DNA from 4 places in the Mesorhizobium sp. WSM1386 genome. Region 3 is predicted to be linked to each of the others. Evidence: riboswitches for the same ligand, from Rfam matches in the RefSeq annotation. Region 3 holds a riboswitch; each other region holds the start of a gene.
What was found. A riboswitch is a leader RNA that binds a small molecule or an ion and turns the genes downstream of it on or off. The one in region 3 is predicted to bind cobalamin.
Positions count from the first base shown of each region.

Region 1: it holds a riboswitch for cobalamin, as region 3 does, so the genes downstream of both, AC0NIH_RS01825 (aromatic ring-hydroxylating oxygenase subunit alpha) here and AC0NIH_RS17120 (DUF1636 family protein) in region 3, are expected to answer to the same signal.
Region 2: it holds a riboswitch for cobalamin, as region 3 does, so the genes downstream of both, bluB (5,6-dimethylbenzimidazole synthase) here and AC0NIH_RS17120 (DUF1636 family protein) in region 3, are expected to answer to the same signal.
Region 4: it holds a riboswitch for cobalamin, as region 3 does, so the genes downstream of both, metE (5-methyltetrahydropteroyltriglutamate--homocysteine S-methyltransferase) here and AC0NIH_RS17120 (DUF1636 family protein) in region 3, are expected to answer to the same signal.

Region 1 covers NZ_CM148373.1:387,972-394,961, forward strand. Annotated here, with positions in the region: gene AC0NIH_RS01790 (carbohydrate ABC transporter permease) at 1-603, shown strand, start outside; gene bglA (beta-galactosidase BglA) at 608-2,272, shown strand; gene AC0NIH_RS01800 (ABC transporter ATP-binding protein) at 2,299-3,411, shown strand; gene AC0NIH_RS01805 (DUF680 domain-containing protein) at 3,485-3,730, opposite strand; gene AC0NIH_RS01810 (DUF680 domain-containing protein) at 3,784-3,990, opposite strand; gene AC0NIH_RS01815 (DUF680 domain-containing protein) at 4,056-4,253, opposite strand; gene AC0NIH_RS01820 (DUF680 domain-containing protein) at 4,325-4,540, opposite strand; cobalamin riboswitch at 5,033-5,234, shown strand; gene AC0NIH_RS01825 (aromatic ring-hydroxylating oxygenase subunit alpha) at 5,349-6,596, shown strand; gene AC0NIH_RS01830 (FAD-binding oxidoreductase) at 6,654-6,990, shown strand, end outside.
Region 2 covers NZ_CM148373.1:5,524,227-5,531,216, forward strand. Annotated here, with positions in the region: gene AC0NIH_RS27150 (DUF2277 domain-containing protein) at 18-284, opposite strand; gene AC0NIH_RS27155 (exodeoxyribonuclease VII small subunit) at 384-635, opposite strand; gene AC0NIH_RS27160 (histone deacetylase family protein) at 639-1,565, opposite strand; cobalamin riboswitch at 1,687-1,866, shown strand; partial or broken gene bluB (5,6-dimethylbenzimidazole synthase) at 1,915-2,574, shown strand; gene AC0NIH_RS27170 (hypothetical protein) at 2,661-3,644, opposite strand; gene AC0NIH_RS27175 (TetR/AcrR family transcriptional regulator) at 3,734-4,342, opposite strand; gene AC0NIH_RS27180 (MFS transporter) at 4,464-5,687, shown strand; gene ribB (3,4-dihydroxy-2-butanone-4-phosphate synthase) at 5,738-6,838, opposite strand; gene aroC (chorismate synthase) at 6,934-6,990, opposite strand, start outside.
Region 3 covers NZ_CM148373.1:3,482,944-3,489,933, reverse strand. Annotated here, with positions in the region: gene AC0NIH_RS17150 (NADH-quinone oxidoreductase subunit E) at 1-754, opposite strand, end outside; gene AC0NIH_RS17145 (NADH-quinone oxidoreductase subunit D) at 755-1,945, opposite strand; gene AC0NIH_RS17140 (NADH-quinone oxidoreductase subunit C) at 1,946-2,548, opposite strand; gene AC0NIH_RS17135 (NuoB/complex I 20 kDa subunit family protein) at 2,553-3,134, opposite strand; gene AC0NIH_RS17130 (NADH-quinone oxidoreductase subunit A) at 3,125-3,490, opposite strand; gene AC0NIH_RS17125 (winged helix-turn-helix domain-containing protein) at 3,824-5,023, shown strand; cobalamin riboswitch at 5,053-5,259, shown strand; gene AC0NIH_RS17120 (DUF1636 family protein) at 5,300-5,728, shown strand; gene cobW (cobalamin biosynthesis protein CobW) at 5,731-6,783, shown strand; gene AC0NIH_RS17110 (cobaltochelatase subunit CobN) at 6,800-6,990, shown strand, end outside.
Region 4 covers NZ_CM148373.1:6,432,594-6,439,583, reverse strand. Annotated here, with positions in the region: gene AC0NIH_RS31400 (IS66 family transposase) at 1-190, opposite strand, end outside; partial or broken gene tnpB (IS66 family insertion sequence element accessory protein TnpB) at 273-574, opposite strand; gene AC0NIH_RS31390 (transposase) at 625-1,131, opposite strand; gene AC0NIH_RS31385 (IS481 family transposase) at 1,472-2,659, shown strand; partial or broken gene metE (5-methyltetrahydropteroyltriglutamate--homocysteine S-methyltransferase) at 2,766-5,136, opposite strand; cobalamin riboswitch at 5,227-5,425, opposite strand; partial or broken gene AC0NIH_RS31375 (adenosine kinase) at 5,811-6,802, opposite strand; gene metK (methionine adenosyltransferase) at 6,911-6,990, opposite strand, start outside.

The DNA.
Region 1 (6,990 bases), 3.1 Mb from region 3:
CCGATCCTGATCGCGGCTTTCGCGGCCTATGCGCTGGCCTGGATGCGCTTTCCCGGCCGGGCGCTGCTGATCGCGGTGATCATCGGCCTCTTGGTGGTGCCGCTGCAGATGTCGCTGATCCCGCTGCTGAAACTCTACAACGGTGTCGGCTCGTTCTTCGGCGTACCGTCGAAAACCTATCTCGGCATCTGGCTGGCGCATACCGGCTTCGGCCTGCCCTTCGCCATCTACCTCCTGCGCAGCTACATAGCCGGCCTGCCGCGCGAAATCATGGAATCGGCGCGCATCGACGGCGCCAGCGATTTCGAGATCTTCGTCAAGATCGTGTTGCCGCTGTCGTTCCCGGTGCTGGCCTCGTTTGCCATCTTCCAGTTCCTGTGGGTATGGAACGATCTTCTGGTGGCAATGGTTTTCCTCGGTACGGAAGCAGACCAGATCGTGCTGACTGCCAAGCTCAACGCGCTGCTTGGTTCACGCGGCGGCGATTGGGAGATCCTGACGACATCGGCATTCGTGACCATCATCGTGCCGCTGATCGTGTTCTTCTCGCTGCAGCGCTATTTCGTCCGCGGGCTGCTTGCCGGCTCGGTGAAAGGAGGCTGAGACCATGCAATCCGCTTTGAAAGCCAGTTCGAAACCTGACCTCGCCATCGATCGCGACTGGTGGCGCGGTGCGGTGATCTACCAGATCTATCCGCGCAGCTACCAGGATTCGAACGGCGACGGCATTGGCGACCTCAAGGGCATCATCCAGCGGCTGCCCTATATTGCCGCACTCGGTGCGGACGCCATCTGGATTTCGCCTTTCTTCACGTCGCCGATGAAGGATTTCGGCTACGACGTCTCGGACTATTGCGATGTCGACCCGATGTTCGGCACGCTGGCCGATTTCGATGCGCTGACGGCGGAAGCCCACCGGCTGGGTCTCAAGGTGATGATCGACGAGGTGCTGTCGCACACCGCAGACATCCATCCCTGGTTCAAGGAAAGCCGGTCGAGCCGCACCAATCCCAAGGCGGACTGGTATGTCTGGGCGGACGCCAAGCCCGACGGCACGCCGCCCAACAACTGGCTGTCGATCTTCGGCGGATCGGCCTGGCAATGGGACACCAGCCGCCAGCAATATTACCTGCATAATTTCCTGGCCGAGCAGCCCGATCTCAACTTCCACAGCCGCGAGGTCCAGGACGCCCTGCTCGACGTCACCCGTTTCTGGCTGGAGCGCGGCGTCGACGGCTTCAGGCTCGACACCATCAATTTCTACTTCCACAGCCAAGGCCTGGAAAACAATCCGCCGCTGGCGCCCGAGGAGCGCAACGACCAGACGGCACCGGCGGTCAACCCCTACAACTACCAGGACCATATCTACGACAAGAGCCGGCCGGAGAACCTCGGTTTCCTCGAGCGTTTCCGCGCCCTGCTCGACGAGTATCCGGCAACCGCCGCTGTCGGCGAAGTCGGCGATTCGCAGCGTGGGCTGGACGTGGTGGCAGCCTATACGGCCGGCGGCAAACGGGTGCACATGTGCTATTCCTTCGACTTCCTGGCGCCGGAAAAGATCAGCGCCGCCAAGGTCCGTTCGGTGCTGGAAACCTTCGGCAAGGTCGCAACCGACGGCTGGTCGTGCTGGGCGTTCTCCAACCACGACGTGATGCGCCCGGCCTCGCGCTGGGCGGCTGGCGAAGCCGATCCGACCGCCTATCTCAAGGTGATCTCGGCATTGCTGATGTCGCTGCGCGGCTCGGTCTGCATCTACCAGGGAGAAGAGCTGGGCCTCGGCGAGGCCGAACTGCGCTTCGAGGATCTGCAGGATCCCTACGGCATCCGCTTCTGGCCGGAGTTCAAGGGCCGCGACGGCTGCCGCACGCCCATGGTGTGGGATGGCAACGCCAAGAACGGCGGCTTTTCCCAGGCAAAACCCTGGTTGCCAGTGCCGGCCAAGCACCTGTCGCAGGCCGTCAATGTGCAGCAGGGCGACGAGACTTCCCTGCTCGAGCACTACCGGCGCTTTCTCACCTTCCGGCGCGCCCACCCCGCGCTGGCCAAGGGCGATATCACCTTCATCGAAAGCCAGGGCGACACCGTCGCCTTCACCCGCCGGGCCGGCAACGAGCAGATCGTCTGTGTCTTCAACCTTGGCGCCAAGCCGGCCAAGGTTGACCTTGGCGGCCGATCACTGCACCCTTTGCCGGGACACGGGTTTTCCGGGCAGGCGAGCACCGGTTCGATCGAACTCGGCGGTTACGGCGCCTGGTTCGGACGCATCGACTGAATTTTAGGAATTACTGGGAGGAACCAATGGCCGATGTCAATTTGAGGCAAGTGAAGAAGTCCTACGGCAATCTCAACATTCTCCACGGCATCGACCTCGATATCAGATCGGGCGAGTTCATCGTCTTCGTGGGTCCGTCGGGCTGCGGCAAGTCGACCCTGCTGCGCTCCATAGCCGGGCTCGAGGAAATCACCTCAGGTGAGCTCAAGATCGATGGCGAGGTGGTCAACGACGTGCCGCCGTCGAAGCGGGGCATCGCCATGGTGTTCCAGTCCTACGCGCTCTATCCGCACATGACCGTCTACGACAACATGGCGTTCTCGATGAAGATCGGCAAAGAGAACAAGGCCGAGATCGACCGTCGCGTGCGCCAGGCAGCGGAGATCCTGCAGCTGACCAAATATCTCGACCGGCTGCCCAAGGCGATGTCGGGCGGCCAGCGCCAGCGCGTCGCCATCGGCCGCGCCATCGTGCGCAATCCGAAAGTGTTCCTGTTCGACGAGCCGCTGTCGAACCTTGACGCGGCGCTCCGCGTCGCCACCCGCATCGAGATCGCCAAGCTCAAGGAATCGATGCCCAACACGACCATGATCTACGTCACCCATGACCAGGTCGAGGCCATGACGCTGGCCGATCGCATCGTCGTGCTCAAGGAAGGCCATATCGAACAGGTCGGCACGCCGATGGAGCTCTACAAGAAGCCCGGCAATCTGTTCGTCGCCCAGTTCATCGGCTCGCCGGCCATGAACATCCTGCCGGCGACCATCGACAAGACCGGAAACCCGACCGTCGTCAGCCACGTCGGTGGCCGCAAGGCGACGGTGCCGATCGCGACACCGGCTTCGGCGAAGGGCGCGGCGGTAAGCTTCGGCGTGCGGCCAGAGGATCTGATCATCGCCAGCGGCACGGACTATCTGTTCGAAGGCACGGTGGATTATGTCGAACAGCTCGGCGAGGTCCAGCTGGTCTATGTCGACATCGGCCGCGCCGACCTGCCGCTGGTGACCAAGCTGCCCGGCAATGTCGAGGTCAAGCGCGGCTCGACATTGCGGCTGAGCGCCAATGCCGAGGACCTGCATATCTTCGACGCGGATGGCCGGTCCTTCGCGCTGCACGAGGCGGAAGCAAAGGCGGCTTGAGCTAAAAGCCGACCTCAACGACAAAAAACGGCGGGCCATGCCCGCCGCTCATTCTTAAAACCGACTTCGACTGTTAGTGATTGCCGACGTGGTCCCGGTCGTTGCTCTGAGGGGCCGGCTTCTGCACGTTGCCCGACGAATTGAGCAGCTTGTAGACAGGCGAGCCGCTGTCGCGGATCGAACCGGTATGCGAAGCGTCCACATCGGTCGAAGTCACGGCAGGCTGGTTGGCGCCATTGGAGCCATAATTGTCGCTGCCGGCGAAAGCGCTGCCGGAAATCGCCAGAACGGCGGCGGCAGCAAGGATGATCTTCTTCATTTCAAGTCTCCTGAAGGCAGCGGCGGGCAAACCCGCCGCTGCCGGGTCGGCTGTTAGTTGTTGCCGAAGAGGTTGCGGTCGGCGCCGACGACAGGCTTCTGGTCAGCCGGTTCCGACTTCTTGGTCGAAGCCGTGTACGAATTGTCGGTCGAAGTCACGGCAGGCTGGTTGGCGCCATTGGAGTCATAGTTGTCACTGCCGGCAAAAGCGCTGCCGGAAACGGCCAGGACGGCAGCGGCAGCAAGGATGATCTTCTTCATTTCAAGTCTCCTGAAGTCTCGAATTCCACGGCATGGCAGGCAAACCCGCCATTGTCGGGTCGGCTTTAATTGTTGCCGAAGAGGTTGTGGTCGGCGCCGACGACAGGCTTCTGGTCAGCCGGTTCCGACTTCTTGGTCGAAGCCGTGTACGAATTGTCGGTCGAAGTCACGGCAGGCTGGTTGGCGCCATAGTTGTCGCTGCCGGCGAGAGCGCTGCCCGAAATGGCCAGGACGGCGGCGGCAGCAAGGATGATCTTCTTCATTTCAAGTCTCCTGAATTTTGATGAATTTTTGAGTTCGCCAGGACGGCGGGCAAGCAGCCGTCAACCGGCGGTTAGTGGTTACCGAAGAGGTTGTGGTCGGCACCCTGGACAGGCGTCTGAGCAGCCGGTTCCGACTTCTTGACCGAAGCGGTGTACGAGCTGTCGACGGCAGTGGCTGCAGGGGTCGCATTTGAACCGTAATGGTCCGAACTATAATGGTCGCTACCAGCGAAGGCGCTGCCGGAAATGGCCAGAAGGGCGGCGGCAGTGAGAACAATCTTTTTCATTTTGGGTACTCCAGTATTTTTCCGTCCGTCTAGCGGCGTGTCTTGGGATGAAATCGCGTCGTTCGGACAGGGCGGATGTGGGAAAGCCAGATGGCCGTTTCCAATCACGAAGTTGTTCCGCGTGGACCATGAATCCACCACTTGAAATTGTACCAACGGCTTCCACATCAATGTTTTTCTTTTTGATATCAATTGGTTAGATAAGATCAAGGGAGCTATCACCAACTGTGTCGGAGGCCCAGCGTTCACAACGTCCTGCACGCACCGTCAACAGAAACGAACCGTTCGGTTCGATTTTAGACTCCGCTAATAGTCACTTTTCGAAACTGTTAACCTTTTTTGGCTCCGGCCAAGGCTCGAAAAACAACGTTTGGGGTGCTGGCAACGAGCCGGCTGCAACGGTCGCGATCATTGTAGGGACGATCTTGCATGCGTGTCGCGCCGCATGGATGCGATGTCGTTTTCATGCCGACGCCGCGATGCATGCCGTGATTAGATCACGCCATCTCAGGTGCCGCTTCGTGACGACGGAGTGGAGAATTGGGAAGCCGGTCAGAATCCGGCGCTGCCCCCGCAACGGTGGTGGAGTTCAAGTCGCAACGGGAGACCACTGGGCGAAAGCCTGGGAAGGTGTCGCGATGGTCCGCAAGGACGACTCCAGAGCCCGGAAACCAGCCCGAGATTGCTAGAACTCGACTGATCGCGGTGGGCGGTCAAGGGGCGGATGATGCATGCCCGGCTGGCGCCGGCCTGCGTCCGATCCTTCCTCCATCACCACCAGTTCAGTCCTTGGATATGAGGACAGGACATGGATGCTCGCAACGACATGCTGAGGCTCTTGAACAGCCGCAGACAGGGCTTTTCGCTGGAACAGCCCTTTTACACCGATCCGGACTACTTCAAGCTCGACATGGAGCTGATCTGGTATCGCGATTGGCTGTTCATCGGCCATGATTGCGAGCTGCCCAAGCCAGGCAGCTTCATCACCGTGCAGATCGGCGACTATCCGGTCGTGCTGGTGCGCGATCAGCAGGGCAAGATCAACGCCTTCCACAATTCCTGCCGCCACCGCGGCAGCCGCGTCTGCAACACCGAGAAGGGCGTGGCCGCCAAACTGGTCTGTCCCTATCACCAGTGGACCTATGAGCTGGACGGCCGCCTGCTGTTCGCCCGCCAGATGGCCGAGGGTTTCGACAAGAGCCAGTTCGGGCTGAAGCCGGTCGCCTGCGAAAGCGTCGCCGGCTATATCTTCATCTGCCTGGGCAAGGAGCCGGCCGACTTCGCGCCGATGTGGGCGATAATCGAACCCTACCTCAAGCCGCACCGGCTCGGCGAGGCGAAGATCGCCTTCGAGAGCACGATCATCGAGAAGGGCAATTGGAAGCTCGTCTGGGAAAACAACCGCGAGTGCTATCATTGCGCGGGCAATCACCCGGAATTGTGCAAGACGTTCCCGGAAGCACCGACCGTGACCGGCGTGCAGGGCGCCGACAGCGATCCGGAGATGCTGGCGCACTGGGCAAAATGCGAGGCGGCCGGCCTGCCGAGCAAGTTCCGCATCGATCCGGCCGGACAGTATCGCGCCACCCGCGCGCCGCTGCTGCGCGATGCCGTCAGCTACACGATGAGTGGCAAGCGGGCGGTGAGGAAGAACCTCTCCGACAACGTCTCGGCCGACCGCATCGGCACCTTGATGCACTATCACTACCCGACGACATGGAACCATATCCTCATCGACCATGCCGTGACCTTCCGCGTGCTGCCGATCAGCGCCACGGAAACCGCCGTGACGACCAAATGGCTGGTCCACAAGGATGCGGTCGAGGGCGTCGACTACGATCTCGCCGAACTCACCCATGTGTGGACCGAGACCAACGACCAGGACCGCCGCATCGTCGAGGAGAACGCCTTCGGCATCCTGTCGCCGGCCTATGAGCCCGGCCCCTATTCGGAGTTGCACGAGGGCGGCGTCATCCAGTTCGTCGACTGGTACGCCCGCTTCATCGGTCCGCGCCTTGCCGAAGACGGCAAGCCGGCGCTGCGCAGCGTTGCGTGAGCTCATGTCGCCCAAACACGACATGAGCCGGGCAAGAAGGACCAGAGGATGAATGCGATGACGGATCTCGGCCTCTATCGCCATCTCGACCAGATGGCGCCGTGGAACGACCGGCTCCAGGTGCTGGAAGTGATCGGCGTCAGCGATGAGGCGCCCGACGTGAAGACCTTCACCTTCCGGTCCGACAACCAGACCTGGTTCCGCTACAAACCGGGCCAGTTCGTGACGCTGGAGCTGCCGACTTCGGACGGGCCGCTGATGCGCACCTACACGCTGTCATCGTCACCGTCGCGGCCATTCTCGATCGCGGTGACGGTAAAGGCGCAGGCCGGCAGCATCGGCACGCGCTGGATGTTCGACCATCTGGTGCCCGGCTCGCACGTCAAGGCCTACG
Region 2 (6,990 bases), 2.0 Mb from region 3:
GGACCGCCCTGGCCACATCAGGCAAAGCGGATCGCCGCCTTTGCCCGCAGTTTGGCCGCAACCTCTTCGCGATTGCGCGGATGCTGGTTGGTTTCAAGCGAATCGAGAAGCTCGCGCGCCGATGCCGCGATGACTTCGACCGCACGGTCGAACGCGTGCTGGTTCTGCTTCGAGGGCCGCGTCGTTCCGCTCAGCTTGCGGACGAACTGAAGTGCAGCGTCGCGGACTTCGTCGTTGGTTGCCGGCGGATCAAAATTGAACAGGGTCTTGATGTTTCTGCACATCGCTTCCGTATCTCCTCTTGTCCTGGAGCCATTTCAATCGAGACGAACTCTATACTCAATCACGATCGTGTCCAAAAACCGGTGAGACGGCTGCGCGCCTCAGTCCGGGTCGAGCGGCTCCGTCCCGACCGGCTTGCCGTCGCGCGACAGCCTGATCTTCTCGACCTTGTCCTCGGCAGCCTTCAGCAGCCGGTCGCAATGCACCTTCAATGCCTCGCCGCGCTCATAGATCTTGATCGACTGGTCGAGCGGCACGTCGCCACGCTCCAGATCATCGACGATCTTCTCCAGCGCGTCGAGTGCCTGTTCGAAGCTCATCGCCTTGACGTCTTCGTTGGTCTCACCAGCCATCGTTCATCCTTTCATCAGTCGCCCGACATGGGCGGCGACCGAAAATGCCAATCCCTGCAGATCGTAGCCGCCCTCGAGCAGGCTGACGAGCCGGTTGCCGCTGTGGCGCGCGGCACGCTGCATCAGCTGGCCGGTCGCCCAGTCGAAATCGTCCTCGGTCAGGTTGATCTCGGCCAGCGGGTCGCGGTGGTGCGCATCGAAGCCTGCGGAAATGACGATCAATTCCGGCGCGAAATTGTCGAGCGCCGGCAGCACGCGCGACAGGAAGGCATCGCGAAACACCTCACTGCCGGTCTGCGGCGCCAGCGGCGCGTTGACGATATTGCCGGCGCCGGTCTCGTCCTTCGCGCCGGTGCCGGGGTAGAGCGGCATCTGATGCGTCGAGCAGTAGAGCACCGAGGGATCATCCCAGAAAATGTCCTGCGTGCCGTTGCCGTGATGCACGTCCCAGTCGACGACCGCCACGCGCTCGATGCCATGCTTCTTCTGCGCATAACGCGCGGCGATGGCCGCCGTGTTGAAGAGGCAGAAGCCCATGGCCGTGGTTTTTTCGGCATGGTGGCCGGGAGGCCGCGCTGCGACGAAGACATTGTCGGCGCGGCCCTCAAAGACATCGTCGACGGCGGCATTGGCGGCGCCGATCGCCGCGATCGCCGCTTGCCAACTCTTCGGGCTGGCGGTGGTGTCGGCATCGATGCGGGCGATGCCTTGGTCAGGGATGGCGGCGCGCACGCGGGCGACGAAATCGGCGGGATGCGCGTAGAGGATGGTGGCCTCGTCACCTTCCGGCGCCGTGACACGATCGAGCGCGGCAAAGGCCTCGTCGTCGAGCACGCGCTCGATGGCGCGCAAGCGATCCGGCCGCTCGGGGTGGCCAGGCGGCGTGATGTGTTCGAGGAAGATCGGATGCGTGTAGAGACGAGTGGCCATGCTCCCTATCTAGTGCCCCGGCGCCGCGATGGCCATGCATCGCGGCTCGATCGCTGGGGAAAATCACGCCTGCGTCCATTGGCGTCGCTGCGGGGATTGGCGCCCTCAGCGGTTCGGCGTAAGGTCGCCGGCACTGCCTGGTGCCCGCCGCAAGCGGGAGAATCGGGAACACGGTTGAATTCCGTGGCGTGCCCAACGCTGTGAGGGGGACCGCGCCGGTGAATGCCACTGTCGATGACGGGAAGGCGCCGGACGCGGGTTGATCCCAAGCCAGAAGACCGGCCTGGCAGACATCGTCATCCGCATGGTCAGGCGGCTGGCATCGATAGCAATCGCAAGGGGACAAGCGATGCCGGAACACATGACCGCTCCTGGTAGCGACGGATTTGACCAGATGGCGCGCGACGCGGTCTACCGCGCCATGTTCACGCGGCGTGACGTGCGCAGCCACTTCCTGCCCGACGCGCTCGACGACGAGGTGCTGGCGCGGCTGCTGCTTGCCGCCCATCACGCGCCGTCGGTCGGCTTCATGCAGCCATGGAACTTCATCGTCATTCGCGATGCCGCACGACGAGCGGAGGTGCGCGACCTGTTCTTGGCCGCGCGCGAGCAGGAATTGCCGGCCATCGAAGAGGAAAGGCAGGCGCTCTACCGCAAGCTCAAGCTGGAAGGCATCTGCGAAAGCGCGCTCAACATCTGCATCACCTGTGACCGACAACGCTCGCAGGGCTCACCGCTGGGACGCTGGCACAATCCGGAAATGGACCTCTACAGCACGGTCTGCGCGGTGCAGAATTTCTGGCTGGCCGCGCGCGCCGAGGGCGTCGGCGTCGGCTGGGTCAGCATCATCGAGGCCGGGGCGCTGAAAAGCCTGTTGTCCATTCCCGATCACGTAACGCCGGTCGCCTATCTCTGCGTCGGTCGGGTCTCCGAATTTGCGCCCAAACCGGACCTTGAAACGCATGGCTGGGGCCGACGCCTACCGTTGCCCGAACTGATCATGAGCGAGACTTTTTGCGGCCAAGGCGAGATGCGGCTCAAATCGACGGTGGCGCGCCTCAACGCCGTCGATGCGGTGGCGGTAAGCCCCGCCGATCAGCGTGTCGCGCCGGCCGTGTCCCAGCGCGAGCCGCCGGAGGAGGCCAGCGCCTTGTCCTTGAGTTCCCTGAATTTCGACGATGCCTCGGCGAGCCGGGCGTCCCAGGCGGGATCGGGCACCTGGCCGGCGATGGTCTTGAAATAGACCTGCATCAGGCAGGCGATGGCGAAAGGCTCGATGAAAGCCGCCTTGAACGCCCAGGCAAAGATGATGGCGAGCACGAAGGCCCAACCAGCCAGTTGCCCCGGTATGATGAAGAGAATTGCGGCGGCAGGAGCCAGCATCAACAGGAAGATGACGAAGGACACGCCCCACATGATCACCGCCAGCCAGACGGCGTTCTTGACCATGGTCTTGCCGTTCTGGGAATAGAGCACCACGCCTTGCCGGGCCGTCTCGAAGGGCGAGGACGAATTGATGCGGATATTATAGCCGAGGATGATCTCGTCGACATAGGTCAGCGAAAGGCGGATCACCGTGTTGATGAAGGAGACAAGACCGCTCAGGCCCGGAATCGGCAGGAAGGCGGCGATGCCTCCGAGCAGGCCGGTGACGGTGCGAATGGCGCCCTTGACCAGCTGGTCGACGACGAAAAGGATGTTGGCCTCGGCGAACCGCTCGGTCACGACTTGCCTGGCATAGGCGATCTGGTTCTGGCCGCCGGGGACGTCCTGGCCGTCGATCAGATGGACCATGACGGCGATATGGCCGGCCTTGACGACGTAGAGGATGTATTCCCGGATCCAGTAGACGGCGATCGAGACGACGCCGAAGCCAACCACGCCGCCCCATAGGGCAAAGGACATCGGCCCGTCGGGATCTGTGGAGATATGGCCGACGCCATAGCCGACCGAGGCACCGGTGCCGGTCGCCATGATGTAGGCCAGCGTGATACCGAAATAGACGACCATGCGAAAGACAATGAAGGGCCAGGTCCGCATCATGATGGACACCGACCTGCCGATATCGAAATCCCACATGCCCCGAATCCCCTCAGAGATGGCTGGGAAGGATGCGCTCAACCCGAAGATTGTCAATCGCGGGCGGATCCCGGACCGCGGACGGGATGTCAGTTCGGCTGCGAACCCGGTTTCCTGAGCAGGCCTTCGAGCAGTTGCTTAAACGCCGCCACCACCTTCCTCGATGTCGCTTCGGGATCGTTCGAATTGGCGATCCGCTGCGCCGCCTGGCTGCTGGCGCCGTTGATCAGCCGTGCGGCGGTCTCGGGGTCGACGCTCGGGACGACCACTCCCTCCCCCTGCAGCGCGGTCAGATGATCGGTCATTGAACCGACGCAGGCATTGGCATTCGACCATTGTGCCGGATCGCCCAGCACGGCCGGACCGTCGCGGAACATGATACGCTGGATCTCCGGCTCCAACGCCATTTCGATATAGGTCGTGCACTCGTCGACGAAGTGTTGCCAGCGGTTCGGCGCTCTCGATGCGACCTCATTCACCCGAGCCGCCATCTCGGCGTCGATTTCGGCGATAACCGCCTCCAGCAGTCCCTTCTTGTCGCCGAAGTGATGATAGAGGGCGCCGCGCGTCAGCCCGGCCGACGCGGTGAAATCATCCATGGAGGCCTCGGCGTAACCGATGGTGCCGAAAGCCTGGCGGGCCGCGGCGATCAGCTTGGCACGCGTCTGCGCGATCATCTCCTTGCGAGGTCTGTGCATTCCGTCTGGCCCCATTCACATACGTCTCGTATGCCAATTGACATACGCGACGTATGGTCTATCTAACACTCATACGCTTCGTATGTAATTGTCGAATTGTCCTTTGTCGAGGAACAGGATCATGCAGAACCCCTATTCGGAAATCTTTCGCGCCCCTGGCGCCAAGGGCTTTGCAACTGCCGGCTTCATGGCGCGCCTGCCGATTGCCATGGCTCCGATCGGCATCGTGGCGATGTTGTCGCAGACACGCGGCGAGTACTGGCTGGCGGGCGCCGTCTCGGCGACATTCGCGTTGGCCAACGCTTTCCTGGCGCCGCAAATATCAAGGCTGGTGGACCGTCTTGGCCAGACCCCAATTGTCGTGCCCACCACCATCATCTCCGTGCTCGCTTTCATCATACTGATTGCGTCCGCCAATCAGGACTGGCCTATATGGACGCTGTTCGTGTCGGCGCTGCTGGCGGCAGCCATGCCCAGCATGCCGGCAATGGTGCGGGCGCGCTGGACCGAGATTTTCCGGGGCCGGCCTCAGATGAACACCGCGTTCGCCTTCGAATCGGCGGCGGACGAGTTGGTCTATATCGCCGGAGCATCCCTGTCGGTGGGCCTCAGTGCCGGCCTGTTCCCGGAGGCGGGCATGCTGGCGAGCACGTTCTTTCTCGCCGTCGGATCGATGGCCTTCATCCTGCAGCGCTCGACCGAGCCGAAAGTGCGACCGGTAGCCAATGGCTCCAGCGGTTCGGCGATCCGCCTGCGGCCGGTGCAGATCATCACCTTCGCCCTGATCTTCATCGGCGCGACGTTCGCCACGACGGAAGTGAGCACCGTGGCGATCACCAGGGAACTCGGCCAGCCGGGTGCCGCGAGCCTGGTCATCGGCGTCTATGCGCTGGGATCGTTCGCGCTGGGCATCGTCGTCGGCGCGTTCAACCTCAAGGCGCCGCTGCAACGCCAACTTGCCATTGCGGTCGCCCTGGTCGCGCTCGGCACGCTGCTGCCGCTCACCGCCGACAGCGTGCCGCTGCTGGCGCTGACCGTCTTCATCAGCGGCGTCGCGATCTCGCCGACCTTCATCACGGCGTTCGGCCTGATCGAACGGCATGTGCCGGAAGCGATGCTGACCGAGGGGATCACCTGGGTGATGACAGGCATCGGCATCGGCATGGCGCTGGGGTCGTTCGCCGCCGGCGCGGTGGTGGATGCGTTCGGCGCCCAGAACGGGTTCTGGGTTTCGGTGGCATCAGGCGCCATTGCACTGGTCACGGTGCTGCTCGGCCAGCGCAGCTTGGCCACCCACAATTGCGAACTGGATGGATGCGAAGCGGCGGTCGTTCCTGCTGAATGATCCACGAAGCGCCCGGTTTGAACGGACCGGGCGCTATCATCACCGGCAGTTCAGATGATTTCGGTCTTGGCGATATGGATGCCAAAACCTTCGAGGCCGACATAGTGGCGCTCGCGCGAAGCGATCAAATTGATCGAGGAAATGCCGAGATCCTTGAGGATCTGTGCGCCAAGGCCAATTTCGCGCCATTCATTCTCGCGGCGGCGGGCCTCCTCATGGTCCTCGCGCTCGCCGCTCGCCGGGCGCTTGCGCTCCTGGTGCGCGACGCCGACAGAGCCCTCACGCAGATAGACGATGACGCCGCGCTTGCGCTCGCCCATCGTCTTCATGATGGCGTCCAGCCGGTGGCTTGTGCCGAAGACGTCGGTCACCACATCCTCGGAATGCAGCCGCACCGGCACCTCTTCCCCATCGCGAATGTCGCCGAAGACGATTGCGACATGATGCATGGAATCCCAGGGCAGTGTGTAGGTGAAGACCTGCGCCTTGCCGCCGAGTGTGTCGATCTCCGAGCAGGCCACGCGTTCGACCAGTGTTTCCTTGCGTTGCCGATAAGCGATGAGATCGGCGACCGACACCTGCTTGAGACCATGCTCCTCGGCAAAGGCCGCGACCTGCGGACCGCGCTTGACGGTGCCGTCGTCATTGACCAGTTCCGAGATCACACCGATCGGCGGCAGGCCGGCGAGCTTGCACAGGTCGACTGCCGCTTCGGTATGGCCGGAGCGCATCAGCACGCCGCCTTCGCGCGCGATCAGCGGAAAAATGTGGCCGGGGCGGACGAAATCGGAAGCGCCCACATTGCCGTTGGCGAGGTTGCGGACGGTCAGCGTGCGGTCGTCAGCCGAAATGCCCGTCGTGGTGCCGTGCTTGAAATCGACGCTAACGGTGAAGGCGGTGGTGTGGGCCGAATCATTGTCGGCGACCATCGGCTGCAGGTTGAGGCGCTTGGCTTCCTCGCGCGGCATCGGCGTGCAGACGATGCCGGAGGTGTTGCGCACGATGAAGGCCATCTTCTCCGGCGTGCAATGAACGGCGGCGACGATCAGGTCGCCCTCGTTCTCGCGCCCGTCATCGTCCATGACGACGACGATCTCGCCGCGTTCGAAGGCACGCAGGGCTTCGACGATCTTCTTCTGGTCGTAAGGCATGGAGTGCTCGCTTTGCTCGCGGGAATAGGGAGTAGGCAATAGGGCAGTAGGGGAAAGAAAAAAAGGCCTACTGCCTATTCCCTACTGCCTACTGCCTACTCCCTTCCCGTCTGTCCCCGATGGCGCAGATAATGATCGGCGATGGCGCAGGC
Region 3 (6,990 bases):
TCTTCGGCTTGCTGGCATTGGACGGCGCGACAGGGGCAGTGGCGGGTGCCGGAACCGGCGCCGCGATGATCGCGTCGGGCGCCGCCTTGGCGGCCTTGGCTGCTTCCCTGGCTTCCCGGTCGCGGGTCGACTTGAGGATCGCCTTTTCGTTCTTCAGCGTGGTGAGGCCAGAGGCCGGCTCCGAGCCGGTGCGGCCATTCTGCGGCCCCGGCGCCACCGAGGCGCCCTTGCCCGCGTCATAGAGGTCGATGATTTCGGCCAGCCTTTCGGGTGTCAGGTCCTCGAACGTGTCCTTGAAGACCATGACCATCGGCGCGTTGACGCAGGCGCCGAGGCACTCGACCTCCTCCCACGACAAGGTGCCCTTGTCGTTGGTGTGGAACTGGTCGTGATGGATTTTCGAGCGGCAGACATCCATCAGCGCTTCCGAGCCGCGCAGCATGCAGGGCGTGGTGCCGCAGACCTGGATGTGCGCGCGCGTGCCGACGGGATTGAGCTGGTATTGCGTGTAGAAGGTCGCGACCTCGAGCCCGCGGATACGCGGCATGCCGAGCATGTCCGAAATCGTCTCGATCGCCGCCTTGGTGACCCAGCCTTCCTGCTCCTGCGCTATCATCAGAAGCGGAATGATCGCCGACTGCTCGCGGCCCTTGGGGTATTTCTTGATCCATTGCTTCGCTACGGCCGCATTCGCCCGGTTGAAGGCGAAGGAGGCTGGCTGGACGCTGGCTTCTGCGAGACGGCGGACTGACATTTAGCGATCGACCTCACCAAACACGATGTCGAGGGAGCCAAGAACGGCGGTGACGTCGGCCAGCATGTGGCCGCGGCACAGGAAATCCATGGCCTGCAGATGCGCGAAGCCGGGCGCGCGCAGCTTGCAGCGGTAGGGCTTGTTGGTGCCGTCGGAGACCAGGTAGACGCCAAACTCGCCCTTCGGCGCCTCGACGGCCGCATAGACCTCGCCGGCCGGCACGCGATAGCCCTCGGTGTAGAGCTTGAAGTGGTGGATGAGCGCTTCCATCGAGCGCTTCATCGCCTGGCGCTTCGGCGGCACCACCTTGCCGTCGAGGTTCGACACCGGTCCGGTGCTTTCCTTGCCGAGCAGGAGATCGACACACTGGCGCATGATCTTCGCGGACTGCCGCATCTCTTCCATGCGCACCAGGTAGCGGTCGAAGCAGTCGCCGTTCTTGCCGATCGGAATGTCGAAATCCATTTCCGAATAGCATTCATAAGGTTGCGACTTGCGCAGGTCCCAAGGCGAGCCCGAGCCGCGCACCATGACGCCCGAAAAGCCCCAGGCCCAGGCATCGGCCAGCGAAACAATGCCGATATCGACATTGCGCTGCTTGAAGATGCGGTTGCCGGTGAGCAGCTTGTCGAGATCGTCGAGCGACTTCAGGAACGGATCGATCCACTTGCCGATATCCTCGACCAGCTGGCGCGGCAGGTCCTGGTGGACGCCGCCGGGGCGGAAATAGGCGGCATGCATGCGCGAGCCGGAGGCGCGCTCATAGAACACCATCAGCTTTTCGCGCTCGACGAAGCCCCACAGCGGCGGCGTCAGCGCGCCGACGTCCATGGCCTGCGTCGTCACATTGAGGATATGCGACATGATGCGGCCGATTTCGCAGTAGAGCACGCGGATCAACTGGCCGCGCCTTGGCACCTCGATGCCGAGCAGGCGCTCGGCGGCCAGCGCAAAGGCATGCTCCTGGTTCATCGGCGCGCAATAATCGAGCCGGTCGAGATAAGGCACTGCCTGCAGATAGGTCTTGGCCTCGATCAGCTTTTCCGTGCCGCGATGCAAGAGCCCGATATGCGGATCGACGCGGTCGACGACTTCGCCGTCCAGTTCGAGAACCAACCTCAAAACACCATGCGCTGCAGGGTGTTGCGGGCCAAAATTGATGTTGAAGTTACGGACGGAGGTTTCAGCCATTTACTGCTTTGCCTTCTCGTCACCCGGCAGCACGTAGTCCGTACCTTCCCACGGGGACAAAAAATCGAAATTGCGGAATTCCTGCTTGAGCTCGACCGGCTCGTAGATGACGCGCTTGGCTTCGTCGTCGTAGCGCACTTCGACAAAACCGGTCAGCGGGAAATCCTTGCGCAGCGGATGGCCTTCGAAGCCGTAGTCGGTCAACAGGCGGCGCAGATCGGGATGGCCCGAGAACAGCACGCCATAGAGATCGTAAGTCTCGCGCTCGAACCAGTCGGCACCCGGGAACACGCCGGTGATCGACGGCACCATCGTTTCCTCGTCGGCCTGCACCTTGACGCGGATGCGGACATTCTGCCTCGGCGACAACAGGTGATAGACGACGTCGAAGCGCTTGGCCCGCGACGGATAATCGGCGCCGCAGACATCGATGATCGAGATGAACTGGCAGCGCGGGTCGTCGCGCAGGAAGGTCACCACCTCGACCAGGTTTTGCGGCTCGACATGGACGGTGAGTTCGCCATAGGCGAGCACCGCGTCACTGAAGCGGCCAGGCAGCTTCTCGCCGAGATAGGTCGACAGTTCGCTAAGGGATGCGGCCATGGATTTACCGTTCGATCGTGCCGGTGCGGCGGATCTTCTTCTGCAGCAGAAGAATGCCGTAGAGCAGGGCTTCGGCGCTCGGCGGGCAGCCGGGCACATAGATGTCCACCGGCACGACGCGGTCGCAGCCGCGCACCACCGAATAGGAATAGTGGTAGTAGCCGCCGCCATTGGCGCACGAGCCCATCGATATGACGTAGCGTGGCTCCGGCATCTGGTCGTAGACCTTGCGCAGCGCCGGCGCCATCTTGTTGGTCAGCGTGCCGGCCACGATCATGATGTCGGACTGGCGCGGAGACGCGCGCGGCGCGACGCCGAACCGCTCCGAGTCATAACGCGGCATCGAGGTATGGATCATCTCGACCGCGCAGCACGCCAGACCGAAGGTCATGAACATCAGCGAGCCGCTGCGCGCCCAGGTGATCAGCGCCTCGGTCGAGGTGACCAGGAAACCCTTGTCGGCAAGCTCGTTGTTGATTTCGAGGAAGAAGGGATCGTCCTGTCCCACCGGCTTGCCGGTGTTGGGATCGATGATACCCTTGGGCTTCGGCGCGACGAGGGTGCCTGAACTGTCGTTCAATCCCATTCCAGCGCTCCTTTTTTCCATTCATAGGCAAAGCCGATGGTCAGCACTGCCAAAAACACCATCATCGACCAGAAGCCGAGCATGCCAATCTTCGAGAAGGACACCGCCCAGGGAAACAGGAAGGCGACTTCCAGGTCGAAGATGATGAACAGGATCGACACCAGGTAGAAGCGGATGTCGAATTTCATGCGGGCATCGTCGAACGAGTTGAAACCGCACTCGTAGGCGGAAAGCTTTTCGGGATCGGGGTTGCGGTACGCCACCAGGAACGGTGCGGCCAGCAGTGCCAGGCCGACAACCAGCGCCACGCCGATGAACATGACGATGGGCAGGTACGAACTGAGAAGTGCGTTCATGCAGCGGCTTTCCGTTGGCGCCAATCCACTTTGATTACAGCACCGGACCTTAATGCGGAAGCGTGACAGTTTAACCGCTGAACCGTTTTAAGGGGCCTATGCTGCAACGCGGCGAGGGTTAGCGCAGCACTTCCAGCGAAGCAAGTCAAACCTTGTTCAAAACGCGGTGCTGGACGGCATATACGGAGAAACTGGTCCGATACGCTCCCGTTTGATTTCCTTCGCTCTTTACTCCACTTTTCTCTCCTGACATGGATGCCGCCAAAACCCTGCTAGCATGGGCAGGAATCACCCATCAAACGACGGTCAACGAGTTACAAGAGTCGCATCCGAATGAAGGAAAAGATCTCGCTTGCCACCGCCCGGCGCGTCGCGCTCGCCGCTCAGGGTTTTCTCGACCCCCGCCCTAATGGCACGCCCGACCGCCGTCATTTCGCCCGCGTTCTGTCCCGCACCGGCCTGCTGCAGATCGATTCCGTAAGCGCGGTGGTGCGCGCGCATTATATGCCGCTCTATTCGCGCCTTGGCCCCTACCCGCTCGCTCTGCTCGACAACGCCGCCGTCACCCGCAAGCGCACGGTGTTCGAATACTGGGCGCACGAGGCCTCCTTCCTGCCGGTGGAGACCTGGCCGCTGATGCGCTGGCGCATGCAGCGCGCCGAGCAAGGCAAAGAGATGTATCTGGGGCTGGCCAAATGGGGCCGCGAGCACGCCGCCTATATAGAAGAGATCTACCGCGAGGTCGTCGCGCGCGGCCCGATCGCTGCTTCCGCGCTCGAAGGCCAGAAAGGCTCGGGCGGCTGGTGGGGCTGGAGCCACGCCAAGCATGCCTTCGAATGGCTGTTCTGGGCCGGGCGCATCACGACGGCGCACCGCCGCGGGTTCGAGCGCTTCTATGACCTGCCCGAGCGCGTGCTGCCGCCGGCGATCCTAGACCTGCCCGTACCGGCCGCCGAGGACGCGCACCGCGAATTGCTGCGCATCTCCGCCCGCGCCCATGGCGTGGCGACATCAGGCGATTTGCGCGACTATTTCCGCCTTTCCCCCGCCGACATGAAGGGCCGCCTGGAGGAATTGGTCGAACTCGGTGAGCTGCTGCCGGTGCGCGTCGAAGGCTGGGATAAGCCCGCTTACCTGCACAAGGATGCGCGTCTGCCCAGGAAAATCGACGCCCGTGCCTTGCTGGCCCCGTTCGATCCCGTGGTCTTCGAACGCTCGCGCTCGGAGCGGCTGTTCGATTTCCACTACCGTATCGAGATCTACACGCCGGCCGAAAAGCGCCAATACGGCTATTACGTCCTGCCGTTCCTGCTCGGCGACAGGATTGTAGCGCGCGTCGATCTCAAGGCCGATCGGCCGGCGAGTGTGCTACGCGTCCACGCAGCCTATGCCGAAGCTGGCGCACCGCCTGAAACCGCCGCCCAGCTTTTCGAGGAATTGAAGCAAATGCAGGGCTGGCTCGGGCTTGAGCGCATGGAAGTGACGCCCGCTGGCGACCTCGGACCGTCACTTGCCGACATCGCCATGTCGTAGGCCCGCGTTGACAGTCCTGCCCGCAACAGCCTAAATCCGCTCCAGACGGTCTCTTCTCTTCAATGAGAGGGGCTAAGAGGGAATGCGGTGCGGGATGAAAAAATCTCAAATCCGCGGCTGTCCCCGCAACTGTAAGCGACGAGCCAAGGCCGAAAGCCACTGGGAATTCCCGGGAAGGCGGCTAACCAAGGCGATGACCCGCGAGCCAGGAGACCTGCCGTCTGCGACAACATAATCCGATCGCCCGGCGGGTTTCCGGGCAAGGAGCCCGGTTTTTTGGACCAGAACAGCAGTTTTTCGGCTGGCACAGCGGACAATTCGTCCGCCGACAGCGATGCCTTGTCCGGCGTCACCGTGATCATCTGTGCCTCGTGCCGTGACGAAACCGGCTCCGACGCCCATCCCCGCGCCGGCGAACTGCTGGCTGAGGATACGCGCAACGCCGCCTCGGGCGAAGATATCTGCGTCCGCACCGTCGAATGCCTCGGCAATTGCAAGCGCCGGCTGAGCGCCGCGATCCTGCGCGATGGCTGCTGGAGCTATGTCATCGGCGACCTGACCACGGCCAGCGGCGCCGACCTTGTCGCCGGCGCAAAGCTCTTCGCCACTTCGACCGACGGCCTCATCCCGTGGCGTGGCCGGCCCGATAGCCTCAAGGGTGGCCTCGTTGCCCGCATCCCTCCTCTCGACATGCTGAAGGACTGACCATGACTGCTCCAGATTCGTCCGCCAACCTTTCTCGCGTTCCCTGCACCGTCGTCACCGGCTTTCTCGGCGCGGGCAAGACGACACTGGTCCGCCATCTCCTGGAAAACGCCGGCGGCAAACGCATTGCCATCATCGTCAACGAGTTCGGCGACATCGGCATCGACGGCGAGATTTTGAAGGGCTGCGGCATCGACACCTGTCCGGAGGAAAACATCGTCGAATTGGCCAATGGCTGCATCTGCTGCACCGTCGCCGACGATTTCGTGCCGGCGCTCGACCAGATCCTGGCGCTGACGCCGAAGGTCGACCACATCCTGATCGAGACCTCGGGCCTGGCTCTGCCCAAGCCGCTGGTCCAGGCCTTCCAGTGGCCGACGGTGAAAAGCCGCGTCACGGTCGACGGCGTCATCGCCGTGGTCGATGGCCCGGCGCTGGCCGAAGGCCGCGTCGCCAACGACATGGACGCGCTGCAGGCGCAGCGCGCTCAGGATGAGAGCCTCGACCATGACGACCCGGTCGAGGAAGTGTTCGAGGACCAGATCGCCTGCGCCGACCTGATCATCCTGTCGAAGAGCGACCTGATGGACGCCGCAGGCTCAGCCCGCGCCAACGCCATCATCAACGAACACTCCGCCCGCGCCGTGAAGATCGTGCCGACCTCGCATGGCAAGGTCGATCCCTCCGTGCTGCTCGGCCTCGGTCTCGCAGTCGAGGACGACATCGAGAACCGCAAGTCCCATCATGACGGTGCGTTCGACCACGAGCATGACGACTTCGACACCTTCATCGTCGACATTCCCTCGATCGCCAATCCCGACGAGCTGGCAAAGCGCGTCGCCAACGCCGCCGAACAGGAAAACGTCCTGCGCGTCAAAGGCTTCGTCGAGGTCGGCGGCAAGCCGATGCGGCTCTTGCTCCAAGCCGTCGGGCCGCGCGTCAATCATTACTATGACCGCGCCTGGACGGCTGAGGACGATCGTCGTTCGCGCCTCGTCGTCATCGGTCTCAAGGGGCTGAACCGCCCGGCGATCGAACGCATACTCGCCGGCTGATCTCGGACAGGCCGCGATGCACATCCTCACCACGACTTCCGCCTCGCTCGACGATCTCGCCGAGCCGGTCGACCTGCGGCAGACGCCGGCGGATATCGTGGCGCTGTCCTTCACCGACAGCGATCTGGCCGGATTGGCGGAGGCGTGGAAGGCCGATGCTGGCCGCTTGCCCTCGATGCGGCTCGCCGCACTGCGCGACCTGCGTCA
Region 4 (6,990 bases), 2.9 Mb from region 3:
GATCAAGCTCAGCAATCCGCGCCTCGGTATCCGACAGCTTCGCCTGCGCGCTCGCGGCCTCTGCTTGCGCGGAGGTCGCTTCGGCCTGCCAGGTGATGGCTTCGGCCTGCGCCCTGGTGACTTCGACCTGCGCGTTGACGGCGACATCGCGCTCAGCCTGCAGCGCCTCATGCGCCGCCAGCAGCGCCATGTAGGCACTAGCAAGGTCCGCAGGGAGATCAACAGGCTTCGATGTCACGAAGCTATTGAATCAGATCTCCATGTAAATTCAATCAAGAAATGCCTCCGACACGAGATGAACGCCATGTTTCTTGAGGATTGCGCCAGTGTATGCCAACCAAGAGGTAGCTTAGCTGCGCCGAAGATATTTTTACCGCTCCGCCTTCAATTGTCGGCCATATGTAGCGGCCGCGCTCCAACCTTTTTGTGACAGGCAGGATCCTTGGCCGTCATGCCAAATACATTTCAAAAGTGAACCGCAGCGGCCCCGAAAGACGAAGAGATTGCCTTCAAGTGGGTTCATTTTGAGCACTTCCTGCACCCGCAGCGCAAGCGATGGGAACCCGCACCGCATGTCTGTATAGCCCGTCGCCAGCCACACGCGCACGCCTTCCATGGGAACCATCACAGCTTTTCCAGCCCCTGCACGATCCGCATCAGAACGCCTACGTCGACGGTCCGGTCAACGATCACGCGCCGGCCATTGGCCCCGACAATCTCCATCCGGCCACCAGCAGGCATCGGCTGGCCAGCGGCGGCCCGGACTTCACAGCGTGGTCGCACAGTTGCGCGGGCTTCCAGCTCTCCATCCTGCTTACCGGGACTGATCACGCCCAGGTCGATGAAGGCGTTCGGCGCAGTCGCGATCGGCAGCCGGTTGGATCGGTCAATCAATCTCCCTTCACGCGCTCGCCTCATTAGGGCGAACAAGTGGTTCTCATTCATGTCGTGACACCGCGCCACAATCGCCACCGGATCACCGGTCGCCTGCACCTCACGCACAATCGCCAGCTTCTGCTCGATCGTCCACCTGCGGCGACCCCACTTGCGGTTCCCGCTCGCCGCCAGCGGCGGAGCTGCGGTCTTATCAACTTCTGCCGTCGATGGCGTCTCAATGGCCAGGTATTTCATGCTTAAGCGTCCACTAAGTTTAAGCGGACACTATTGATCCTAAATACCCATTAATAGGCGGCCGCCAGCGTACGGATACTGAGCAGAGGCTCGGTTTTGACTTGTGTCTTTGCTGATCACCCAACGGGATGCCGTTCTTTGTATCACGCACAACGATGTACGTAAGCGCGCCAATGCCTGCCATAAGGAGTATACTTGCAATGGTGTGATTATCATTGGAGCACAAGTCCCCCGACGTTAGGCACGGAAGGTGCGTCGGTCTCTGCCCTTCCCGAGAGATGGGTGACAGTTCATTCCGGATAGATGGGTTACACTTTCGGCCCTTTGCAAGGAGAGCAAGGTGCCTTGGAAGGAGTGTAACGTCATGGAAGAGCGGCTGAAGTTCGTCGCCCGGTTGCTGGACGGCGAGAAGATGGCGGTGCTTTGCCGGGAGTTCGATATCTCGCGCAAGACCGGCTACAAGATCCTCACGCGCTACAATGACAGCGGCCTTGAAGGGCTGACGGATCGATCGCGCCGGCCCTATCGCCACGCCAATCAGCTTCCGTTTCAAATCGAGAAGCTGATTGTGCGCCTGAAGCAAGATAAGCCGACATGGGGGGCGCCGAAGATACGCGAGCGGCTGGCCCGGCTGTATCCCGATGTGCACCGGCCCGCGATCTCGACAGTGCATGCGGTGCTCGACCGGCACGGCATGGTCGAGCACCGCAAGCGAAGGCGCAACAGGGCGACGGGGACACCGCTTTCAAACGGCTATCGACCCAACGATCTTTGGTGTGCCGACTACAAGGGCGAGTTCATGCTCGCCGACCGACGTTATTGCTATCCCCTGACCATCACCGACTTCGCCAGCCGCTATCTCATCGCCTGCGAGGCGCTGTCGACCACCAAGGAAGCCTTTGCCTTCACCGTGTTCGAAAGCGTTTTCAAAGAGTTCGGCCTGCCCAGCGCGATCAGGACCGACAATGGCGTTCCCTTCGCCAGCCCCAACGCGCTGTTCAACCTCAGCAAGCTGTCGGTCTGGTGGCTGCGCCTGGGCATCGACATCGAGCGCATCAAGCCGGGCTGCCCGCAGCAGAACGGGCGCCATGAACGCATGCACCTCACCCTGAAGAGGGAAGCCACCAAACCGGCAGGCGCCAATTTCCTTCAGCAGCAGGCCAGGTTCGATGACTTCATCGACGAGTTCAACTCAGAACGCCCGCATCAGGCACTCGGCATGGACCGTCCGGCAGAGCGCTACACGCCCTCAACGCGCCCCTACACCGGCCTGCCGGACCTCGACTATCCGTTTCACGACAAGGCTGTCACCGTCACCACCTGCGGCCGCATCTGCTACAATCGCAAGAAGATCAATCTCAGTCTCGTCTTCGCCGGCCAGACCGTCGGCATCAAACAGGTCGAGGACCATATCTGGCTGGCTACCTTCATGGACTATGATTTGGGATATTTCGACGATGAGACATGCAGGCTCGAACCACTCCAAAACCCTTTCGGGCCAAAAGTGTTACCCATGTCTCCGGTATAAACCGTAACCTATGTGTCCGGAACGGACCCTCCTTAAGTTGGCGCTGAGATCCGGGTTCGTACGTCGGCCGCGACCGGGACATCCATTGTGCAACCGAAGCTACCGGTCACAGAAGCCCAGCGGCCTGCACCTGCACTTTCTCCCGCAGCGCGCATGCTGCAGCGACCATGTTGATGAGGGCAGGGCGGACCTCTTCCCATTTCCTTGTTTTGAGGCCGCAGTCCGGATTCACCCACAGTTGGCGGTCCGACAGTCGCTCGCGAGCAAGTTGGGCGAGATGCAAAATCTCGCCGATCTCCGGGACACGTGGTGAGTGAATATCGTAGACGCCGGGACCGATTTCGTTCGGATATTTGGACTTGGTGAAGGCGTCCAGCAGTTCCATTTTGGAGCGCGACGTCTCGATTGAAATCACGTCCGCATCCAGTTCAGCGATCGAGTCGATGATCTCATTGAACTCCGAATAGCACATGTGGGTATGAATTTGGGTCGCGTCCTCTACACCCGTCGAAGCGAGCCGGAAGCATTCGACAGCCCAGCCGAGATAATGTTTCCAATCGGACTTCCGAAGGGGCAAACCTTCGCGAAACGCGGCCTCATCGGTCTGGATCACCCTGGCGCCAGCTCTTTCGAGGTCGGCCACTTCATCACGGATCGCGAGTGCGATCTGCCGGCAGACCTCGGCGCGGGGTAAGTCGTCGCGCACAAAAGACCAGTTAAGAATCGTCACTGGACCAGTGAGCATGCCCTTCACCGGCTTTTTCGTCAGCGACTGGGCAAATTGCCACCAGAAGACCGTCGTCGGATTGGGCCGCGATACGTCGCCGAAGATGATGGGAGGGCGCACGAGCCGCGACCCATAACTTTGCACCCAGCCATGCTGGGTGAAGGCGAGGCCGGACAACTGCTCGCCGAAATGCTGCACCATGTCGTTGCGTTCGAACTCGCCATGTACCAGCACGTCCAGCCCGATCTCTTCCTGCCAACGGACCGCCGCCTCGGTCTCCTTCCTCAGAAAGGCCTGGTAGTCGATATAGCTCAGTCGGCCATTAGCATGAGCGGAGCGTGCCCTGCGCACCTCGGGCGTCTGCGGGAAGGACCCGATGGTGGTCGTCGGGAACGGCGGCAAGCCGAGTGCGTCAGCCTGGACTCTCGAGCGCTTGGCAAATGCGCTCTTTCGTTGCTTCATGGCGCCGTCAATGCTGCTAACGCCCCCGTGGACGAGCGGATCATGGACCTTTGTCGACATTGCGCGCGCGGCGGCCCGCCTCGGCAGAAGCTTTCAGGGCGCCTGCTACGGCCTCCCTGCCTTCGGACAAAGCTTGGGCCAGCACGAGCAGCTCTTCAGTCTTCTGGGCGGCGAATGCCAGCCACGAACGGACGTCTACATCGAGCGCGGTCTCCATTCGCAGGTCCATCGGCACATGAAGCATTGAGCAGGAAGGCGCAATTTCGACGCGGTCCAGCGGCCAGCCGGCAATGACCGGCTTGATCCGGTCGAGAATGGCAGTCAGGTTCGCACGCCAGACATTGCGGCCGTCGATCAAGCCAAGTGAGAGCACCAGATCCTTTGGTGCGAGCCGACCAACCGTCTCCAACTGCTCGGGAGCGCGCACGAGGTCGAGATGTAGGCCCGCCAGGCGCAGTGAAAGCGCGGTCTCGAGATTGTCTCCCAGCGGCCCGAAATAGGTAGCCAGCATAATTTTTAACTTGGGCGCGGCTTTAGACAGCTGCCCGTAGGTGAATTTGAAGGCAGCTCGTTCGTTCGGGTTGAGATCGAGCACAAGCGCCGGCTCATCAATCTGCACCCAGTCGGCCCCCGAGAGCTCCAGCCTCTGCAGGAGTTGCTCGTAGACCGGCAGCAGGCGCGGTAGCAGCGCTATGGGATTAAAGCCCTGGTCGGGAGACTTCGCCAGCTTCAGGAAGGTCACCGGTCCAAGGATGACCGGGCGTGTATGGATGCCGAGCTCTTTTGCCTCCAGAAAGTGATCGACTGGTTTGGTCGACGAGAGGGCGAATGTCTGATCGTCCGCCAGTTCCGGCACGATGTAGTGGTAGTTCGTGTCGAACCATTTGGTCATTTCCATTGCGGTCACGCGCTGCCCCTGAACTGCATGCCCGTGACTGGCGTGTCCGCAACCCGCGCTATCGCCTTGCGTGCCGCGCGCCATCGCGAAGTAGTTGTCAAGCGGGACCTCGCCGCCCGTCCAGCCGTAACGAGCTGGCACGGCGCCGACCATTGCTGCCGTGTCGAGCACATGGTCATACAGTGAGAAATCGTTCGACGGGATTTTTGACACGCCGCGGTCGTGCTGCTCGTTCCAGCTGGCTGCACGGAGCGCCTTTGCCGTCGCCAGAAGGCTGGTAGCAGAAGATTTTCCGGACCAGTAGCTTTCGAGCGCGAATTTCAGTTCTCGCCGGCGACCGATACGCGGCACGCCAAGCGTTGCTGTGGGAACTTGCTGGGAGACATTCATTCCATACCCCGATGGTTGGGGCGGGGACAAGGAAGGCGCTGACAGTCCGGCCTCAACGCCGAGCTGCCGCGGCCACCAGACACCCCGCCCGTGGACGTTGTTACCGTGGCAGGTCTCCTGGCTCGCGGGTCACAGCCTCTGCCCGTCTTCCCGGGGCAGTTCGCCCCAGTGACATTGGTGGGTTGGCTCGCCGCTTACAGTTGCGGGGGCAGCGCCGGCATTGCACCGGCTTCCCTCTTAGTTCCGCAGGGGCAACGCCTTGCGAAGAACCACGACACGCCGACAATCGCAGCCGCTCGCATTGTTGTCAATGACGCATAAAGAAATGTTTATGTGCTTATGTGAATTGTTCGCCTGCGGCGTGTTTCCAAGTTCCATGTCGCCGTCCAGCTGAGCCTCTGCGCGAACTCTCGCGTGTGCAGACTTTGGCTCCCGAATCTGCGTTTTGTACGATCCCGTCTCAAAACGACTTCGTCAAAAAATGGCGCGTGTGGGCCATTCATGATCGGACGGCAGTACTGGCCCGAAGTGCGACAGTGTTCCTGAGCCTCAACAATCAGAAATTTAGAGAAAACCGGCCTCCTTCTCGGACTGGTACGCGTTCGATTTACACGCGCTCGTCTGGACAGCCTGCACAGGGGGAGGGGTGGGCAATATGTGGCCGAAATATTGCCCTACAACAGCCCCGCCTGTTCAGCCTCGCGGCGCAAATTCTGCCGGGGCCTGGGGCCGATCTGCTGGATCACCAATCCGGCCGCCAGTGAGCCAAGGTCGCCGCAGGTCTTGAGGTCGCGGCCTTGCGTGTAGCCATGCAGGAAGCCGGCGGCGTAGAGGTCGCCGGCGCCGGTCGTGTCGACCAGCTCCTTGATGGCGGGGCCTTGATGACCACGGTCTCGTCGCCGCGCACGATGACGGAGCCTTTCTCGGACCGCGTCACGGCGGCGATCCGGCAATCCTTGCGGATCTGCGCCAGCGCCTCGTCGAACGACGATGTCTGGTAGAGCGACTTGATCTCGTGGCTGTTGGCAAAGACGATATCGACCGTGCCCGAGCGCATCAACTCGAGGAATTCGTCGGGGTAGCGGTCGACGCAGAACGAATCCGAAAGTGTCATCGACACTTCGCGGTTTGCCGCGTGCGCCAGCCTGGCCGTCTGCCGGATCGCTTCCTTGGCGCGCGGCGGATCCCACAGATAGCCCTCGAAATAGGTGACCTTGGCGCCAGACGCCTTGTCGGCCTCGACGTCCTCCGGCCCGAGCTCGACGCAGGCGCCGAGATAGGTGTTCATCGAGCGCTCGCCGTCGGGGGTGACGAAGATCATCGAGCGGGCCGTCGGCGGCTCGCCCTTGAGCGGTTTGGTGTCGAAGGCGACGCCCTGCGCATGGATGTCATGCGCGTAGATTTCGCCCAGCGCATCGTTGGAAACCTTGCCGAAGAAGGCGGCACGGCCGCCGAAGGAGGCGACGCCGGCCGCCGTGTTGCCGGCGCTGCCGCCGGAGGCTTCGATCGCCGGACCCATGCGGCTGTAGAGCAGTTCGGCGCGGTGGGTATCGATGAGGTTCATCGCGCCCTTGATGATGCCGTTGGTTTCGAGGAATTCCTCCTCGCACTGGGCGATGATGTCGACAATGGCATTGCCGATGCAAAGCACGTCATAATCCGGCATCAATATCTCCGCCAAAAACCAGAGCCGGCTTCTCGCCACGCCGGGGCCGGCCTGTTTTTGGCGAGTGTGGAGGGGTCGCCATATGCCGACGCATCCAATACCCGTGCATCACGCAGCTGCCGGTCCTGCCTCTCGCAACAGCTCGTCAGCTCTATCCGTCTTTTCCCAGGTGAACTCCGGCTCTTCGC